4 regions of the Lysinibacillus sp. NPDC097287 genome follow, and region 3 is predicted to be linked to each of the others. Evidence: riboswitches for the same ligand, from Rfam matches in the RefSeq annotation. Region 3 holds a riboswitch; each other region holds the start of a gene.
What was found. A riboswitch is a leader RNA that binds a small molecule or an ion and turns the genes downstream of it on or off. The one in region 3 is predicted to bind S-adenosylmethionine.
Positions count from the first base shown of each region.

Region 1 (5,143 bases), on a different contig from region 3:
CTTCTTTCACTTGCTCTGCTGAAATATTGTCAATACCTATTACCTCTACGTCAGCCCAGTCTGGTTGCGCACCAAATGCTAGTGCACTTAAAATCATTAATTTTTTGAAAGCATCTTGACCAGATACGTCATTATACGGATCAGCCTCTGCATATCCTAGTTTTTGCGCCTCGGCTAATGCATCTCCGAATGACCAACCTTCCGCACGCATTTTCGTCAAAATATAGTTAGATGTACCGTTTAAAACGCCTTGGATACGACTTACATCGTTTACAAGAAGAATGTTTTTCATCGTTTTAATAACAGGTACACCGCCTGCTGTTGTTGCTTCAAATCCTACAAAGACACCATTTTTCTTAGCTAGCTGTTGCAGCTCTAGACCACGTTTTGCAAACATCACCTTATTTGCAGTTATTACATGGCATTTATGCTCTACTGCACGTTTTAAATAACCATATGCAGGTTCTTCATTGACAATCGCTTCAAAAACGACCTGCATGCCTGGCTCCGCTAAAACTTCATCCATGCTCGTTGTCATTAAATGTGCTGTACCTGGTACACGCTCACGACTAGTGTCCGTTACTAAAATTTTTGCAACTTCTAGCTCAATGCCTAACTTATTCTTAAGCTCTTCTCGTTTTTCATTTAAAATATGATAGATTCCTTGCCCAACTGTTCCAAACCCTAAGATTGCTGCCTTTATTGTTGCCATTACTGTCATTCCCTCCAACGTACGCTCCAAAGTTTTTATAAAAAAATTTGTGCATCACACAAATTCAAATAATTCAAAATTTAACTTAAAGAAAATTGTAACGTAAAAAAATACAATGTACAAGAAAAATCTTTCTAGGAAGGACATTTGTTTCTCCTAGATGTGCAAAAGAAATCGTTTTCATACTATATATTATACGTATTTTTAACACTTATATAATTTTGAACAAATTTTGACGTTTCATTCTTTCGTGTAGATTGCCCATTTATCTTTACTTCCTTCTATTATAATAGTCTATTTACTTTTGGAGTAAAAAACTCGCTCCCCTATTTTAGAGAACGAGTTGTAGATTCAATATATGAAAGAAAATTAGCTTGCTTTAGTTAGTTGTACATAGCGATATTGTGCTAAAGCCGCTTGTACAACCTTTTCTTCATCTTGCGTGAAGCTTGGTATCGCATACGTGCGTTCTACTAACTGAAATGTACCGTACTTTAAATAGTACTCCGTTGCTGGCAATGCAATATGGTGGTCAGTATGTACCGTGTACGTATCGAATACTTCCTTCACTGTATACTCTTTCTCTTCTGTATACACGGCTTCTTGAAAGGCAGTGTGTCCAAAAGCCTGTTGCCATCGTGTTTCAACTGTCGCAAGTAAGTGCTGAATGGACATGTTATTCACAAACTCATCACTTTCATTTAATTCATAAATAAGATACGATGCAACGTTCTGTGCACTATAAACATTTCCCATTTCAAACACTCCTTCTCCGTCAGTTCTTTAAGATCGAAAGTAGCTGCTGGCTATGTAGCTACTTTCGATCTTTGCTATATATTCAAAAGTGAGGGGGCACTTATGAAAACGTAAATTATATAGTTATTCGTTACGGTTGGTAGCCTTCTAACGTTTAACTTAATCCCTAGTATATAACAAGGTTTTAAAGAGGTCAACAAAACTTATAAAATTACTTGGTATTATTTTTAAAAAAATTCAGATAATCCATCGAATGGGATGAAGTCTTGATATAGCAACGTTTTACGTATTACCAAATGAGGCATTTCGAATGGGAAAATACGCAAACGTTACAACTATCAATCTAGTTTATCTAAAATTAAAGTACTCTAATTAGGATTAGGCTTCTACTTGCCCGGCAGCTACAACTTGTACAATTGCTTGTTCTAAATCTGCAATAATATCTTCTATAGCTTCTAAACCGATTGATAAGCGAATGAGCTCCTCAGATACACCAGTTTGGATTAGTTCTTCAGCCAAAAGCTGTTGGTGCGTTGTAGATGCTGGGTGAATAATTAATGATTTTGCATCCCCTACGTTTGCCACGTGCGAGAATAATTTTACGCTGTCGATCAGTAGTCGACCAGCTTCACGTCCACCTTTTATGCCAAATGTGAGCACTGAACCGAAGCCATTTTTCAAATATTTCTTCGCTAGATCATGTGTTGGGAAATCTTCTAAGCCATTGTAGTTTACGTATTCCACAGATGGGTGGTTGCGTAAATATTCAGCGACTGCTTGTGCATTTTCGTTGTGTTTAGGGATACGCAAATGAAGCGTTTCTAAACCTTGTAATAAGTTAAAAGCCGCATCGGCACTTAATGTTGGGCCGAAATCACGAAGTAATTGCACGCGCAGTTTTGTGGCAAATGCAGCCGTTGCTGTATCAATTCCGTATCGTAAACCATGATAAGATGCGTCTGGTTCTGTAAAGCCTGGGAAACGACCTTGTGTCCAGTCAAATTTCCCTGCGTCTACAACAACACCACCTAATGTTGTTCCATGACCGCCAATCCATTTCGTTGCTGAGTGGACAACGATGTCTGCACCGAATTCGATTGGTGTTGAGCCATAAGGAGAAGCAAATGTGCTATCAATAATCAATGGCAAGCCATTTTCATGTGCAATATTCGCTACTGCTTCAACATCTAATACTTTTAAGCTTGGATTTCCGTAACCTTCAGCGAAGATTGCTTTTGTTTTTTCATTAATAGCTGAACGGAAGTTTTCTGGATTTGTTTCATCTACGAATATTGTTTTAATACCGTAGTTTGGTAATGTGTTTGCAAGTAAGTTATATGTGCCTCCGTATAAAGAGCTCGCTGCCACTATTTCATCGCCAGTACCTGCAAGGTTTAAGATTGAAAACGCGATAGCCGCTGCACCAGATGAAAGTGCTACTGCCGCTGTACCGCCTTCTAATAAAGCGACGCGTTTCTCAAATACCTCTACAGTTGGGTTAGTAATACGTGTATAAATATTGCCCGCTTCTTCTAAAGCGAAAAGACGTTGCGCATGAGCAGTGTCTTTAAATACGAAAGCTGTCGAACGGTAAACCGGTACTGTACGAGAGCCTGTCACTGGGTCTGGCTCTTGGCCACCGTGTAGTAGTAGTGTTTCTGGTCTAAAATTTGTCATTGAATAATTCCTCCTTATTGGTTGTTTTTTTACGATGGTACCGGAGATGAGGAGGATTTTTGTGTAGAAAACAAAAACCCCCTTCAGTTAAGAAGAGGGTTGCGGTTGCAAGTTTTCCTCCCCTTATCTGCCAGATCCAAGTATAGAATCTGTAGGAATTAGCACCTTAGCAAGTTCGTCACTTGCTGGTTGCCGGGCATCATAGGGCCTATCCCTCCGCCGCTCTTGATAAGAGTATGTGATTCAATTTCCATCGTTGTTACACAGTATAAACAATAGTCTATTTTTCTGTCAATACTAAAATTTTATATTTTCTGAACCTTCCGTCTGCTAAATCCCGTACTATAAATACATATACTACTAAAAATAAATATTTTTTGAAAGGAGCTTTTTATGATTCAATTTGCCATTATATGTATCCTAGTTGGTTACCTAATCGGCTGTATTCATGGCTCTAAAGTAGCGCAGTTTTTTTCGGGCGTTGACTTGAAAAAAGCTGGACATGGCAATGCTGGTGCCTCAAACGCCACGCTTTCTCTTGGATGGAAATACGGTATTTTAGTAGCTCTCATTGATATTGGAAAAGGCGTTGTAGCAATAATTGCTGTACATCTTTATTTTGCAGATACCTCACTATTTACAGTGGAACAAATTTGGCTACTTACGTATACGATTGCTGCTGGTGTTATTTTAGGGCATAATTTCCCGTTTCATATGGGCTTTAACGGTGGCAAGGGGACCGCTTCCATAATCGGTATTTTGCTAGCAGTCGATTGGAAAATTGGTCTTTTCGCACTTATTTTATTTGTCATATTATCATTCGCTACAAATTACTTAATCGTAGGTGTACTTGAATTTTATCTTGTCTTTTGTACCGCGACTTATTTATGGATTCCAGGCATTGGCCCTACCCTAATTGCAATTGGACTATTTATCATTGCAATTGTTTTGCACCTTGAAAATATTAAGCGGCTCGTTCAAGGAACCGAACCAAAGGTAACATCCGCTTTTAAGAAGAAATAATATTAAAATAGAATTTTGTCTTTTCCATGACCTTGAATTCTCTCTTATAAATCCATGTTTTCTATAAACAGAGCATATTTTACATCCTTCCAAAATTCACAATTAATTTACAAATTACTTTCTTAATAAAACATCTAACCAACCGATGTTATGGGTAGTTGTAACTATACTTGTAAATTGAAAGGATGAATCATTATGTCTACTTTCGAGAAAGCGGTCCCTAAACGAAATTTAAAACCATTATGGATTGGCTTAGCATTCGCAGCCCTACTTATTATCACATTTTTACCAAACAACGGGGACTTACCTGTAGTGGGTCAACGTGCTTTAGCTATTTTAGCATTCGCTATCATACTTTGGGTAACTGAAGCTGTGTCCTATCCCGTCAGTTCTGCGATGATCATTGCGATTTCTGCCGTATCACTCGGTCTTGCGCCTTCTATGGAGGATCCTTCAGTTGAACTTGGCACAAAAGCTGCGTTAAAAATGGCACTTGGAGGCTTTAGTAACTCCGCTGTAGCACTAGTGGCAGCAGCACTCTTTTTAGCGGCTGCCATGCAAATCACAAATCTACATAAACGTTTGGCCTTATGGGTTTTATCGATGGTTGGTACAAAAACAAAAGCAATCGTTTTCGGCGCAATTTTAGTATCGATAGTTCTAGCATTCTTCGTTCCTAGTGCTACTGCTCGTGCAGGCGCAGTTGTACCAATCTTACTGGGAATGGTTGCAGCTTTCGGTTTACCACGTGATAGTAAACTTGCTGCCCTGCTCGTCATCACCTCTGTTCAGGCCGTTTCCATATGGAATATTGGTATTAAAACGGCTGCTGCGCAAAATATGGTTGCATTGAACTTTATTCAAAAAGAATTCGGCATTGATATCTCATGGGGCGCATGGTTCATTTATGCAGCGCCTTTCTCAATCATTATGTCGATTGCATTGTTCTTTATTATGATTACACTAATTAAACCT
Region 1 covers NZ_JBIWCX010000008.1:104,688-109,830, forward strand. The annotation lists gene ACIQ2D_RS12930 (homoserine dehydrogenase) at 1-712, opposite strand, end outside; gene ACIQ2D_RS12935 (hypothetical protein) at 1,082-1,468, opposite strand; gene ACIQ2D_RS12940 (O-acetylhomoserine aminocarboxypropyltransferase/cysteine synthase family protein) at 1,847-3,145, opposite strand; SAM riboswitch class I at 3,266-3,380, opposite strand; gene ACIQ2D_RS12945 (glycerol-3-phosphate acyltransferase) at 3,539-4,168, shown strand; gene ACIQ2D_RS12950 (DASS family sodium-coupled anion symporter) at 4,364-5,143, shown strand, end outside.
Region 1: it holds a riboswitch for S-adenosylmethionine, as region 3 does, so the genes downstream of both, ACIQ2D_RS12940 (O-acetylhomoserine aminocarboxypropyltransferase/cysteine synthase family protein) here and ACIQ2D_RS17460 (methionine ABC transporter ATP-binding protein) in region 3, are expected to answer to the same signal.

Region 2 (5,143 bases), on a different contig from region 3:
ATTATTGCAAGACGCTATCAAGCAATTACGTTAATTGACTTTTTACGTGAACGCTATAAAAGTCATGTCATCGTGATACTGTCGGCAATAAGTATTATTATATTCTTATTCTCGGCAATGATGGCTCAGTGGGTTGGCGGCGCTCGTTTAATCGAATCACTCACAGGCTTGAACTATACCGCAGCACTATTTATCTTTGCCATTTCAGTGTTAGTGTATGTGATAATTGGTGGTTTCCGTGCTGTGGCATTAACAGATATGGTACAAGGGACGATTATGGTCATTGGTACTGTCATCTTGCTCATTGGAACAATTGTAGCTGGAGGCGGTATTGACAATATTATGGCGTCTCTTGTAGCTGAAAATCCTAAACTTATTTCACCATTTGGTGCAGAGGGTGAGTTAACGCCATTATATGTATCAACGTTTTGGATTTTAATCGGGATTGGGGTAGTTGGGTTACCCCAAATTGCTGTACGTGCGATGAGCTATAAAGATTCGAAAAGTATGCATTTAGCGATACTAATCGGTACAATTGCCATCGGTACCATTATGTTAGGGATGCATCTTATCGGGGTATTAGCTCGCCCTGTCATGCCAGGAATTGAGATTGGTGATAAAGTTATGCCACTACTGACACTCAAGGTGCTACCACCATTTTTAGCTGGGATTGTCTTAGCTGCTCCTATGGCAGCAACTATGTCTACGGTCAACGCACTACTTATGCTAGTAAGTTCAACTGTCGTGAAGGATATTTATTTAAACTACGTAAAACCAACTGCAAGTGATTCAGAAATTAAGCGTGCAAGCTTTATTGTCACAACTGTAATTGGCTTAGCGGTTGTCCTTTTTGCGCTAAATCCACCAGATTTGCTTGTATGGCTGAACTTATTTGCATTTGGTGGGTTAGAGGCAGTATTTATTTGGTCAGTGGTGCTCGGTCTATACTGGAAAAAGGCAAACAAATACGGGGCAATTGCTTCGATGATTACGGGTATGACGCTTTATATTGTCATTGACCGTTTTTATCCATCCGTATTTGGCATGCACACTGTAACCATTCCAATTGTCACTTCGCTAATTGTCTTTGTAATTATTAGTTTATTAACTGCACATAAATTTAAGGATGAAAAGTTATTTATCTAGAAAGTAAAATGCCACAGATGTTATTTCTGTGGTGTTTTTTTATGTTAAAACTCACTTGATTTCTATTAAATAAACCTCAGAAATGTTTCTTAAGGAAGAATATTTTTACATGAACATCTATTTAGTATATATGAATAGACGAATTCATACATTGAAGAAATCTTGAAAAAATATGGGGGGGTTATTGATGAAAGTATTAGCAGCTGTTGTAAATGGTATAAATGAAGAATACAAATTTGAAAAGTTATCGTTAGCAGAAATGCAACCCGATGAAGTGCTTATAAAAGTAGTTGCGACAGGTATTTGTCATTCAGATGAAGCATTACGTGTCGGTGACGCAGCATTTCCGTTACCAGCAGTACTTGGACATGAAGGCGCTGGAATTGTTGAACAAGTTGGAAGCGCTGTCAAACATTTTAAAGCTGGCGATCAAGTTGTCATGTCCTATAAATATTGTGGTCATTGTACAAATTGCCGTTCTGGTAGACCAGCCTCTTGTGATAGCTGGGCCAAGTTAAATATGTTTGGTACACGTGAAGATGGCACACATACTTTTTTCAAAGAAGATGGTACGCCAGTTTCAAATTTCTTCAGTCAGTCTTCATTTGCAACACACACATTAGTACATGAGCATAATTTAATTAAAGTTGATGATGCTGCAGATTTACGCTATATTGGGCCATTAGGATGTGGGTTTTTAACAGGCTGTGGTACCGTTGTGAATGGTTTACAGCCGAAATTTGGTTCGTCCATTGCCTTATTTGGCACTGGGGCAGTTGGCTTAGGGGCATTAATGACAGCAAAAATTGAAGGCTGTAAGACCATTATCGCCATAGATATTCATGACTCACGTCTAGAACTTGCTAAGGAACTTGGTGCAACGCATACAATTAATAGCAAGACCGAGAATTTAGGGGAGCGTATGCTTGAAATTACTGGGGGACAAGGCGTTAATTATTCCATTGATACAACAGGTGTTGCGGCAGTAATGAAGGCAGCAATTGACGTACTTGGTGTAGGTGGTATATGTGCACCCGTAGCTGTCACACCTAATAGTATTGAAATTAGTACACTTACTGATTTAGTATTTGCAAACCGTAAGCTTATTGGTGTACTAATGGGTGATACTGTACCACAAATTGCGATTCCACAATTAATTCAATACCACCAAAGTGGGCAATTCCCATTTGAAAAGCTCGTAAAGTTTTATAAATTTGAGCAAATTAATGAAGCTTCTGCTGATTCAAATAACGGCTCTACAATTAAGCCGATACTCATTGTTGATGAATCTTATCGTGCGGACGAGCCACTCATCTAAATAAAGAAGAGACCAACTCAACGGGGAGCTGGTCTCTTTTTTATCTCTTATTCAAAAAACACTTTATCTGTATTGTATTTTGCACGGAATGTGTTAATCGCATATGTTTCATAAATTTCACGTTCCATTGGGTCGTCAATTTCATATACTTCAATTTTGAAAATCTCGGCACGGTGCTTTTGCATCGGTGACACGTTATCTTCAAAGTGCTTTTTAATACGTTGACGAATTTTACGTGCTTTACCTACAAATAATAATTCGTTTTTTTCATTGTAGAAAAAGAAAATACCGCCTTTTTCACGTGTGATTTTATGGAAGTCGATAAAACCATGATAAGGTGTGATTTCTACATCTCCTGGTTTTAATACTTGTTCACGTTGACGAATAACTAAGTCTGGTTTTGGTAGTTCGATTTTAATCAAGATATTCACGTTCCTCTCTATTACATAAAGTATATCCTAACATAATTCAAGCGCCGTGGCTATTACGAACTGAATTATGACATATTAATAACATAAAAACTTGCGTGTGTAAAATTTTTAAAACTGTTTTTAAGGGTAGGCTATTCTAATCTATTGATGAATAAAATAATAATGACTACTATTTATCGAAAAGAACTAATGTAAAAGATCCATACTTAACTCCTCTAACTTACAAAAAACAAAATATTCTATGTTTTATTGAAATTCTGTATTATCCATGGTACAATTCAGCTTAATTAAATAGTCTTATCAAGAGAAGTCGAGGGATTTGGCCTGTTGACGCTTCAGCAACCTCTAACTTAGTTAGAAAGGTGCTACTTCCAGCAAAGGATTTTTTCCTTTGAGAGATAAGAGTGATCGTGATTAAAACCCTCTCATTCTATCTCACATGGAATGAGGGGGTTTTTTAATTTATATAAAGAGAAATTGATGAAATGGGGAATGCAAGATGCCGATTAATATTCCGAAAAACTTACCAGCTGGAGAACATTTACGTGAGGAAAAAATCTTCGTAATGGAAGAGGACCGTGCGAGGACACAACAAATTCGTCCGTTAAATATTTTGATTTTCAACTTAATGCCTGAAAAAGAAAAAACTGAGTTGCAATTACTACGTTTACTGGGGAATACGCCGCTTCAAGTAAATATTACGTTTTTAAATACAGCAACACATGAGTCTAAAAATGTTAGTAAATCACATTTACAGTTATTTTACTCAACATTTAATGAAATACGTCATCGCCGCTTTGACGGTATGATTATTACCGGTGCACCTGTTGAAAAAATGGAGTTTGAGGACGTCAATTACTGGGACGAAATCGCTGAAATTATGGACTGGTCAGCGAAAAACGTGACATCTGTTCTACATATTTGTTGGGGGGCGCAGGCTGCTCTTTACCACCATTACGGTATCGGGAAATTTGAACTGCCTGAAAAATGCTCAGGCGTCTATTCACATGTTATTACAGACTTGACGGTTGATTTAGTTCGTGGGTTTAGCGACGCATTTACTGCGCCACATTCTCGCTATACTTCAGTTTCCATTGATGATGTACGCGCTCATCCTGATTTACGTTTATTATCATATTCTGAGGATGCAGGCGTCTTTATTGTCCAATCAAAGGATAATAAAAATATTATGATTACTGGCCATCTAGAGTACGATGCGACAACACTTGCAGACGAGTATAGCCGTGACGTTGCTAAGGGACTTGATATAGATGTACCTGTTAACTATTTCCCTAACGATGATCCAGCAAAAGAGCCAATTAATACATGGCGTGCTCATACACATTTACTATTCTCAAATTGGTTAAACTATTATGTATACCAAGAAACACCATATGAATGGGATTTTGTCGAAGAAATCGAATATCATATCTAGAAAAAACCCCTCCTTTGTTCACCAAAGGGGGGGTTACTCTGTTTGTCTTTGTGAATGTTCTTCATTACCCTTATCTAAAGGGCTTGGTTTTATGTTTTTTTCTTTGTCTGAAATCTTACGTATTTTTGCAACGATTAATAATAGAAGCGGTAGGAAAACAGCGAATATTGAGGCATATGGTAACCAAATTTCCTTAATGAAAATTTCTGAATGTACGATGTTTGGATGAACAATTTGAGATAGTGCGACTGTAATCATCCCTAGGGGTAATATGAGTGGTCGATGATCTTTTGTATTAAGTAGTTGTCCCAACCCCTTTACTGCTGCGTAAAAATAGATGAACGATCTAATATAGATTGTAGTAATCCACATAAACGTCATAATAATCTCAATACGCTGCAAAAAATTCCCGATTGAAATTCGTTGAGCTAATGTATAACTTGGAAAAGTTCGTAAGGATGTATTCGTTGACCCTAGGACTAAAATAGACAAAGAAATCAATATGATTAAAAACAAGCCGCCTACTAAGGTGCCTATGTAAAATCCTTTTTGAGCCGCCTTTTTCACATTGACGGTCGAAGGAAAGATCATTAACAAGACAACAAGCGGGAAAGCAAAAGTACTAACAAAAAGTAAAATACCGTATATGAATGACCCTGGCGTTGCTTCAAAGAGAGGTTGTATATTTTTAATCTCGATATTTGGAGTAATGAAAAGAACGAACATGACAAATATGAATAAAAATATTGGAAATAGTATTTCTGCGGATCGTGCAAAGACTTCTAAACCCAAATAAGTAGCAAACATAATGAT
Region 2 covers NZ_JBIWCX010000009.1:140,706-145,848, reverse strand. The annotation lists gene panF (sodium/pantothenate symporter) at 1-1,146, shown strand, start outside; gene ACIQ2D_RS14235 (NAD(P)-dependent alcohol dehydrogenase) at 1,334-2,464, shown strand; gene ACIQ2D_RS14230 (nucleotide excision repair endonuclease) at 2,512-2,886, opposite strand; SAM riboswitch class I at 3,190-3,300, shown strand; gene metA (homoserine O-acetyltransferase MetA) at 3,395-4,330, shown strand; gene ACIQ2D_RS14220 (GerAB/ArcD/ProY family transporter) at 4,364-5,143, opposite strand, start outside.
Region 2: it holds a riboswitch for S-adenosylmethionine, as region 3 does, so the genes downstream of both, metA (homoserine O-acetyltransferase MetA) here and ACIQ2D_RS17460 (methionine ABC transporter ATP-binding protein) in region 3, are expected to answer to the same signal.

Region 3 (5,143 bases):
AATCTAAGTCTTGGTTTGGTAGTACATAGTCTGTATATGGTTCAATTTCTAAATCTACGCCTTGTTCAGCTAAGATTGGTTTAGCTTTTTCTAGGATGACCGCATGTGGTGTATTCGAAGCACCTACTTTTATTGTTACGTTCTCTTCATTTCCTGAAGCATTTGAGCCTGCATCTTCTTTTTTATCTGTACCACATGCGGCTAAGGCTAATACAAGTACTGATAAAAATAAACCTGATAAAAACTTTTTCATTTGTCTACACTCCCTTTGATCTTGTCCAAAATATGTTAGCGGTAATTTACCGGAATAACCTTATATCACTTGTTTAGCGTTTATCTGATTTCGTTGTAATTGTATCGCCAATCCATTGGATGATGAATACAACAACTAAGATAAAGATGGTAGCCATTAGTGTTACATCTTGGCGATTTCTTTGGAATCCATCTAAGAAAGCTAAGTTCCCTAATCCACCAGCACCAATAATACCAGCCATCGCAGTGTAACCAACTAAAGCTACAGCTGTTACGGTAATCCCTGATATAAGAGCTGGTAATGATTCTGGAATTAATACTTTCCATATAATTGTGGACGTTTTTGCGCCCATTGAACGCGCCGCTTCAATTACACCCTTATCGATTTCACGTAATGCGATTAACACCATACGTGCATAAAACGGTGCTGCACCAATGATAAGTGCAGGTAAAGCTGCGTTTGCCCCACGAATTGTTCCTAGTAAAAACTTTGTAAATGGAATTAACAAAATGATTAATACGATAAACGGAATCGAACGGAATATGTTAACGATTGATCCTGTTAAGAAATTGACCACCTTATTAGCCCATAATTGATGAGGGCTTGTCAGGAATAATACGATACCAATGGCTAATCCAAGAACAAAAGTAACGACCGTAGAAATTGTCGTCATATATAATGTTTCATATGTGGCTTCCCACATTTTTGTCCAATCAACGTTCGGAAAGAGACTAGTTAACATTTGCAATCACCTCCGTTTGAACTTCAACTGTATTTAAATATTTTAAGGCCTCTGACACATTTGGTGCAGAACCGTCAACTTGTACAATAAGCGTACCGTATGGGCCATTTTTCGTTTGTGAAATATTCCCGTGTACAATGCTTACTTCTACTTCAAATTTCTTCACTAATTGTGAAATGACAGGTTGCTCTGTTTTTTCACCAACAAACATAAGCTTCACAAGCTGTCCTGTTGGGTAATGAGCCTTTAATTGAGCAATTGTTTCTTGTGTTTCTTTCGTATCCGTAATTTGCGATACAAACTTTTTCGTAATATCTGCTTGTGGTGCTTGGAATACTTGTAGCACTTCGCCACTCTCAACGACTTCCCCAGCTTCCATTACTGCAACACGATGACAAATTTTACGAATGACGTGCATTTCATGTGTGATCAGTACAATCGTTAAGCCAAGTCGTTCATTAATGTCGACTAATAAATCTAAAATCGCATCTGTTGTTTCGGGATCGAGTGCAGATGTTGCTTCGTCACATAGAAGGACTTCCGGATTGTTTGCAAGCGCTCTGGCAATACCCACACGCTGCTTTTGACCACCTGATAGCTGTGAAGGATACGCCTTGTCTCTTCCTTCTAATCCAACTAATGCAATAAGTTCTTTCACACGCGTGTCACGCTGTGCTTTTGGTACACCTGCGATTTCAAGTGGGAAAGCGATATTTTCTGCTACTGTTCTTGACCAAAGTAGATTAAAATGTTGGAAAATCATACTTACTTTTTGTCTAGCATCACGAAGCTTTTGCCCTTTGATTGCTGAAAATTCTTGGTTATTCACCGTCACCGTACCCGATGTCGGTTTTTCTAAACCGTTTAATAAACGAATCATCGTACTTTTACCAGCACCACTGTAGCCGATAATGCCAAAAATTTCACCTTTGTTAATAGAAAGGTTTACATCTTTGACTGCTGTTAATTCGCCATTCGCGGTTTTGTACTTCTTCGTTATATTTTGAAGCTGTATCATAGCGAAAACTCCTTTTCTTCATAATCAATTACGCATTGGCGTAATCGCGTCCAGATTTTGAATTGTGCTTAGGCCTGCGTGATGCAGGTCAGTTAGCTGTTGTCGCATGGATGCGACGCTTTTAGGCTAACCTCCTCTTTCTCCTCTCAAAATCTGCTTCTGACGCTCCGCTTTCGCGCACAAAACATCTGTGACATCCGCCGGAGGTTCGATATTCATTCATCGCGCCACTTGTCGAAGTGGTTGTTTCCGTAACTTATCGTTACAATGTTGATATAGGAACACATTTGTTGAATGCATATAAAAAGCCCCCTCCACTCACAAACAAGTAGAAGGGGCCACGTATCATATACGTTGAACCGTTCTCTCATCTGTCAAAGAAAATAGAAATTTCTTTGGGTGATTTGGCACCTTTTCACATTCGTGATGGTTGCCGGGCGTCATAGGGCACTTCCCTCAGCCACTCTTCATAAGAGTTCGATATTTATTGTTTTATCAATTTCGCCTTGGCGTAATTGCGTCCAGATTTTGAATTGTGCCTGCACAATTCACTCCTTTTAAAATCTGTGACATCCGCCGGAGGCTTTAATTTTATTCAACCAACATAAATATGTCATGTAAAAAATACAACACATATTATCTACAACAAAAAATGAAATAAGGAATAATGCTGAATAAAATTAATATAGTTGTTACTTTAACACGCTAACAAAGTTCAGTCAATTGATTTCTTTAATAATTCGTACAAAAATGGTACGGATTGAAAAGCATATACTTTTTCTGTCACTTTACCGCTATCACAAACAAGTAAACAAGGCACACTTTCAATGTGGTAATCATATGCTAACTGCTCCATATAATTGAGATTCGCCTTACCCAACAGTAAATCTGGGAGAAGCTGCTCAACAACGTCCATCATTTTTGAAGCTACTGCACATGTTCCACACAACGGCGTGTATAAATATAACGCGGTTTTGACACCCGACTGTACAGATGCTTCCCACTGTTCTCTTGACCAATCATCCATTTTCTCACGCAACCTTACAAAATGTATTCTTTATGAATAGAGAAATGCGCACGTAATAAAATCGCCGCTAGCACCCTTCTTGGCGTTGTCTCTACTTCTTTATATGTCGGCATTGTCCGTAAATGTTCTGCCTCTGGGTAATGTCTGTCCATCAACGCACGTAATTTTTCTCCTGATGCATCCGCATCAAAAAACGTGAACAGCTCGTATTGCTCATATGGATCCAGTAATTCCTCTAATTGATGAATACCAATTGTGCCATTTGTACAAAGAATCGTGACTTCTTCATTTAATATTGGCGCGATACGAAGCTTATCAGATCGCCCCTCAACAATCAAACATTTCCCTTCAAACACAGTGGCCACCCCCATTTACACTACTTACCTAACTTCTCCTTAATATAAGAAAAAACGCCGGAGTAAATACACCGACGCTTTTTATTCAAACTTAAAATTATTCTTCGATCATTTCAGTGTATTGTTCTGCTGTCATTAGGTTATCAAGTTCTGAAGCGTCAGAAAGTTCAACAACAATCATCCATGCTTTATCGTATGGTGATTCATTTACGAATTCTGGGCTGTCTTCTAAGTCAGCATTTACTTCTACAACTTTACCTGAAACTGGTGCGTATAATTCTGAAACAGTTTTAACTGATTCTACGCTACCGAATGGATCGTCCGTTTTAATTTCGTCGCCAACTTGTGGAAGTTCAACGAAAACGATATCTCCAAGTTCAGATTGTGCGAAGTGTGAAATACCAATACGTACTTTTCCGTCCTCTAATTTTACCCATTCGTGTTCTTCAGAATAACGTAAGTCTTTAGGTGTGCTCATGAAAAATCCCTCCAAAAATATGTAATTCAATCACTTTCAGTGTGCCATAATTTATCAGTAAAAACAAGATTGAAAGCTGTTATTTCCAAGTCTCGCCAAATTCTGATTCTTTAAATCCTAATGTCACTTTTTCACCGTTTGTCACAATTGGGCGTTTAATGAGCATGCCATCTGACGCAAGTAATTCTAGCTGCTCATCTTCAGTCATTTCGGCAAGTTTATCCTTTAAACCTAACTCACGATATTTAATACCAGATGTATTGAAAAATTTCTTCAACGGTAACCCGCTTACTTTCCAATAACTTTCTAATTGTTCCTTCGTTGGTGTTTGCTCTACGATGTGAACATCTTCAAAAGCTATACCATTGTCATTAAGCCATTTTTGTGCTTTTTTACATGTTGTACATTTTGGATAGTTAATGAATTGAATAGTCATGGGTAACGCCTCTTTCATCATTTTTCTGTAGTATACCATCTGAACGGTCACAGATAAAATAAAACTCTATTATAAGAGCTATCCGTCAATTCAGGGATTCTATTCGTCCGTTTTATCATTCTATCCGTCTAAGCAAAAAAAGCCCAGCTACCATTACAGTAGCCAGGCTAACATTATTAAACTACGAATTTTTCAGCGTCGATTAGCTTCACTGAAGCCTCACGTTTTTTCGCGATTAAGTTATAAGGATTGTTGCGTGTTAGTTTACGTAATGCAGAAAGCGTCATACGCGCTGCATCACCCTCTACTGCAGCAATAATTGTATCTTTTGCTTCTTTTTCGATTTCCGCAAATGCTTCTTGGCAGAAGATTTGTGTGTAAAGGAGTTTTTGGTTTGCCTTTTCAACGCCATCACGAGCAATTGCTTTTTCAGTACGTAACACTGCAGACTCCATTGCGAATAATTGATTCGCGATGTTCGCAATATTTACAAGTACTTCTTGCTCTTGGTCAAGTTTCGCACCATAACGTTGTGCTGCCATACCCGCTGCAAGTACTGCAATTTTCTTCGCATTTTTCACCAGATATTTTTCTTGAGCTAAAGCTTCTGTTCCTACTTCTTCAGGCATTAGCATTAATAACTCTGTTTGTAAGTTTTGTGCTACTTGAAGTAGTGGAAGCTCACCTTTTAATGCTTTTTTCATGAATGTGCCCGGCACGATCATGCGGTTAATTTCGTTTGTTCCTTCAAAGATACGGTTAATACGAGAATCGCGGTAAATGCGCTCTACTTCGTATTCAGCCATAAAGCCGTAACCACCATGTAATTGCAC
Region 3 covers NZ_JBIWCX010000014.1:47,048-52,190, reverse strand. The annotation lists gene ACIQ2D_RS17470 (MetQ/NlpA family ABC transporter substrate-binding protein) at 1-253, opposite strand, end outside; gene ACIQ2D_RS17465 (methionine ABC transporter permease) at 327-995, opposite strand; gene ACIQ2D_RS17460 (methionine ABC transporter ATP-binding protein) at 985-2,013, opposite strand; SAM riboswitch class I at 2,378-2,489, opposite strand; gene ACIQ2D_RS17455 (thioredoxin family protein) at 2,729-3,040, opposite strand; gene ACIQ2D_RS17450 (toprim domain-containing protein) at 3,055-3,396, opposite strand; gene gcvH (glycine cleavage system protein GcvH) at 3,494-3,874, opposite strand; gene ACIQ2D_RS17440 (arsenate reductase family protein) at 3,954-4,310, opposite strand; gene ACIQ2D_RS17435 (acyl-CoA dehydrogenase family protein) at 4,487-5,143, opposite strand, start outside.

Region 4 (5,143 bases), on a different contig from region 3:
GCACTTGAGGATCTATACAAAGAGGGCAAAATCAAAGCAATCGGTGTATGCAACTTCAACATATCTCACTTACAAGACTTATTAAAAACAGCTAGCGTAACACCAGTTATTAACCAAGTAGAATTCCACCCACGTTTACAACAAATAGCGTTACGTTCATTCTGCCAAGAGCACAATATTCAATTAGAAGCTTGGGCGCCATTAATGCAAGGTGGACTTCTTGAAGATCAAACGATTGCGAAAATCGCAAAAAAATACGGCAAATCAAATGCACAAGTTATTTTACGCTGGGATATTCAAAATGGTGTTGTCACAATTCCTAAGTCAGTACGTAAAGAACGTATGATTCAAAATGCAGACATCTTTGACTTCAGCCTTACTAATGAAGAAATGGAAGTAATGAATGCCATGAACCTAGACAAACGTGTTGGTCCAGACCCAGCAGAATTTGACTTCGTACTGTAATAGAACTTCATAACAACACAAGTAGAAAAAGCCTTAAGGTATCTACCTTAAGACTTTTTCACTTATATTAAGATGGTTGCATAACAGCAATATCCTCATCACGTTGCATTAGAAGAACATCTTCACCATTATCAATTAATTTTTCGATATGGTTTTCACCCCACGTGCAAAGTAAGTTAAGCACGGGCTCCAGTTCATGTCCATACGGTGTTAATGAATATTCAACCTTGGGTGGTACTTGATTGAACACTTTACGATTGATTAATCCACATTGCTCTAATTCTCGCAATTGACTCGTCAACATTTTTTGTGAAATACCAGGAATTAATCGACGAAACTCATTCGTACGTATCTGGCCATGGTGATTGAGATGACATAGAATAATAGGCTTCCATTTCCCACCGATTACTTCAAGCGTGGCTTCAACACCAATATTATAAACTTTCTTCATCGTGAACCCCCTGTATTATTCAAAAGTAACTAAAAGTACCCTACATGCTTCTTTAGTACGTATGAATAATACTACACCCTATTTAAAATATCAAAGGAGTGCTCAATATTATGACAAAATCAACAACACCAAATGCCAAACTAACACTCCTCGCTCTAGCGATCAGTTCCTTTGGTATTGGTTCTACAGAATTTATAAGTGTGGGGCTACTCCCGCTCATTACAAATGACTTCGGTATCTCATTAAGTACTGCAGGCTTAACCGTATCAATCTATGCATTAGGTGTAACAATTGGAGCACCACTTTTAACAGTTTTAACGTCTCGAATTGATCGTAAAAAGGTTCTATTACTCGTCATGGCACTTTTTATCGTCGGTAACTTATGGGTTGCTATGGCACCTACGTTCTCGTTACTACTAATAGGTCGTATTATTTCAGCTTTAGCACATGGTGTATTTATGTCGATTGCCGCTGTCATTGCCGCTGATGTCGTAGCACCAAATAAACGCGCAAGTGCCATTGCATTTATGTTTACAGGTTTGACTTTGGCAACTGTGACCGGCGTTCCATTAGGGACTTTCATCGGTCAAGTAACAGACTGGCGTATGTCATTTGTTTTCATCGTAATCATCGGCATAATTGGTTTAATAAGCAATGCATTACTCGTGCCAAGTAATCTATCAAAGAGTAATCCAATTTCGATACGTGATATGGGTAAAGTTTTGGGTAATGTACGAATGCTGTTAATTCTTTTCATTACAGCAATCGGTTACGGCGGCGTATTTGTCGTATACACATATGTATCTCCCATTTTAGAAAAACACATGGGATACTCCCCTCAAGCAATCGTAGTTATTTTAGTCGTCTACGGGATTTGTGTAGCAATAGGAAATACTGTAGGAGGACGCCTTGCAAATAATAATCCTTTACGCGCATTATTCTTCATCTTTATCAGTCTTGCTCTAGCACTACTAGGCATTAACTTTTCATTAGAATCTCAGATTGTTGGTCTAGTTATGGTTTTACTTATGGGGCTATTCATGTTTATGAGTGTACCCGGCTTACAACTCTATGCCGTTCAGCTATCTGAAAAATATGTACCCACAGCTACTACGATGGCTTCAGCGTTAAATATTTCTGCCTTCAATATCGGAATTTTTCTAGGATCTTACGTAGGTGGATTGGTTGTACAATATCAATCATTAAAACATACACCCATTTATGGCTTCCTAATGGTCATGCTTGCAGCGATCGTCACATTAATATGGATAATTTTCGAAAACAAACAAAAAGACAGCTATTAAAAAACTACGTCATAAGTCAAAGCATTGACCTATGACGTAGCCTATTTGTTTAGATTATTCTTCTTGTCCAGAAGGATTTTTTCCTGTTGCTTCAATCACTTCAGGCGTTCCATCTACTGTTTCTTCTTGTTTATTTTCAGCAGGTGGTGGTGTAATTGCAACCAATGTATAGTCATCCTCATTTAAAATTTCAAACGGGAATTTATTTCGAATATCTGCGACATACAGTGAAGTACCAATCGCCACATTCGACACATCGATTTCTAGTGCTTCTGGTATATCTGATGGTTTCACCTTCACTCTAACCTCTCGATGTGGCTGTAAAAGAAAACCACCATCTGCCACGCCGATTGCATCCCCTACTAGTGTCACAGGGAGATCGACTTCCAACTCTTCTGTCATATTGATGGATTTAAAATCTAAATGCTTTATATTGCCCTTTAACGCACAACGCTGCAGTTCATTTAGTACAGCATTCACTTTCTTCCCATCAACCTCTAATTGAAATACACCATTAGTCCCCGTTTTCGCTAACACTTTAGCAAACGCTCTTGCATCCAGTGAAATTGCAGTAGATGCCAATTGATAGCCATAAACGACACCAGGAATATCACCACTTTTTCTAAGCTTAGTTAAAGTCGATTGAGGGCCTGCATTACGTTTTTTTGCAGTTAATACTGAACTCATTATCATTCTCCCCTTCCATGGAAACTCATCACATAAAAGGTTTTGCCCGTTACACCAGTTTTTATACCTAAATCATTGACTAAATCGTTGTTCAAAAGTAGCTGCACATTCGAGTTCAAACCAAAAATCACACGCTACACCTAAAAGCAGAACAATTCATAAGATATAATATCAGCTATTGAATTGGAGGAATTTTATTGTATTACAATTACTATCCCTATTATTCCTACTCAAATCATTATCCGATGTGGGTAATGGCAAATCATTCGTCTCTCGCTCAATTCCCTAGTCAATTGGCAATGCCGACAAATAATAATTCATTTCCACCTGTAAACACGCGTCAATTAAAGATTTCAGCGAAAAGTATGCAGGCCATAATGCAACAATCTCAGTTGCTAACAAGTAAAATTGCAGATTCAGAACAGTTCGCCCACAATCTCATGAGTGCTGCACAACTTTCAAATAAAGCAGAAGTTGACAGATTAATTACCTCAACTGGTATTACTATTAAGTTCGACACAAAATTCACACCAGATGGCATTCAAATTCGTTTTACTGAACATGCTTGTTGTGGACTGACATTAATATTAGATTGGTGAATCAAAAAAAGTAGTGGATACATCAATTAACAGAGTATCCCTATTGAACTTGTAAACTTCTATTTAATATGATAAAGTGGCTGTAATATATTTCCGAAAATTCACACACTTATATTCTTATCAAGAGAGACGGATGGGTTGTCCCTATGAAGTCTCAGCAACCAGCTCTAGCATGTTGCTAATTCCAATCGGTGAAAATCACCTTAAAGATGAGAGGAATAACTTCAGTTAGTATGCACGAGGGCCCTCTTTTACAAATTGGGTTCTCTTTTTTTATCTAAAATATTAGGAAAGCAGGAAACACATTATGACAAATGATCTTTTACAAGCACTTCAACTATTGAAATCAAAAGAATGGGTCGATTTAACACACACATTTGGACAAGATTCGCCACACTTTTTTATGTTTGACGATGCAAAATTTGAGACGTTATTCTCACATGAAGATGGATTTTTTGCACAACAATTCACTTTTCCTGGACAATACGGAACACATATCGATCCACCCATTCACTTCGTTCGAGATACACGCTACTTGGATGAATTAGAACTGAAAGAGCTTGTCCTACCACTTGTCGTTATTGATAAATCCAAGGAAGCAGAATCCAATAATGACCTTTCGTTAAGTGTGCAAGATATTCTTGACTTTGAGGAAAAATACGGAAGAATTGAAGCTGGGACATTTGTTGCACTTCGTACGGATTGGAGTAAACGATGGCCTGATAAAGAAGCTTTCAACAATAAAGATGAGGATGGAAATAATCATATACCTGGTTGGGGATTTGAAGCGTTAAAGTTTCTATTTGAAAAACGAAAAGTAAATGCTATAGGTCATGAAACATTCGACACTGATTCAGCAGCTGATTTTCGTAAAAACGGCAAGTTAGATGGTGAATATTTTGTACTCGACCAAGATACATATCAAATCGAGCTCATGACGAACTTGGATAAGCTACCACCAAAGGGTGCAATTATTTTTAATATTGTTCCGAAACCCGAAAAAGCATCTGGGTTCCCTGTACGTTCATTTGCTATTTTGCCTTGATTATATGTTTTAAAAATGTAAAATACTAAAATAAAAAGGGGCTATCAAAATCATTTTTAATGACTTTGATAGCCCTTCTCTAGTTACTCTATAACATTTTTCTATCACTTCATAAAAATACGCTAATAGCTCCGAGTAACACTTTCAATTCCAACGTTACACTTTGAAAAAATGTAAGTTGGCATAATATTATTCACATACAATTCACAAGTGGTCATTTTATACTACAGCGTTCAATAGTCGACACCTATCTGGATTGGTTTGAATAACACCATAAAGTTGCTTATATAGAGCAACTTTTGCACTTAATTTAATTAACTACTATCAAATCCTCCACCAACTACAGATGCCGTTGTAAGACAAATTTAGTAATCTTTGCTCTTAAAAACAATATGAGAAAGTAGCAGGTATTGTATTAATAATTCCAAAGGAGTATACCAAATTACATATAATTGATAGAATAAGAGAACATTGATTAAATATATTGAATTATTACATACAGAGTATTACTAGAACAAAAGGAACGATAATTAACCCGATGTAAAGGAGTTGGTTCTTATGGGATTTAACATTTACTATTACGAAAGTAATG
Region 4 covers NZ_JBIWCX010000007.1:26,327-31,469, reverse strand. The annotation lists gene ACIQ2D_RS11445 (aldo/keto reductase) at 1-465, shown strand, start outside; gene ACIQ2D_RS11440 (winged helix-turn-helix transcriptional regulator) at 533-916, opposite strand; gene ACIQ2D_RS11435 (MFS transporter) at 1,027-2,220, shown strand; gene ACIQ2D_RS11430 (50S ribosomal protein L25/general stress protein Ctc) at 2,275-2,907, opposite strand; gene ACIQ2D_RS11425 (YuzC family spore coat inner layer protein) at 3,105-3,506, shown strand; SAM riboswitch class I at 3,621-3,722, shown strand; gene ACIQ2D_RS11420 (cyclase family protein) at 3,814-4,551, shown strand; gene ACIQ2D_RS11415 (DUF2225 domain-containing protein) at 5,110-5,143, shown strand, end outside.
Region 4: it holds a riboswitch for S-adenosylmethionine, as region 3 does, so the genes downstream of both, ACIQ2D_RS11420 (cyclase family protein) here and ACIQ2D_RS17460 (methionine ABC transporter ATP-binding protein) in region 3, are expected to answer to the same signal.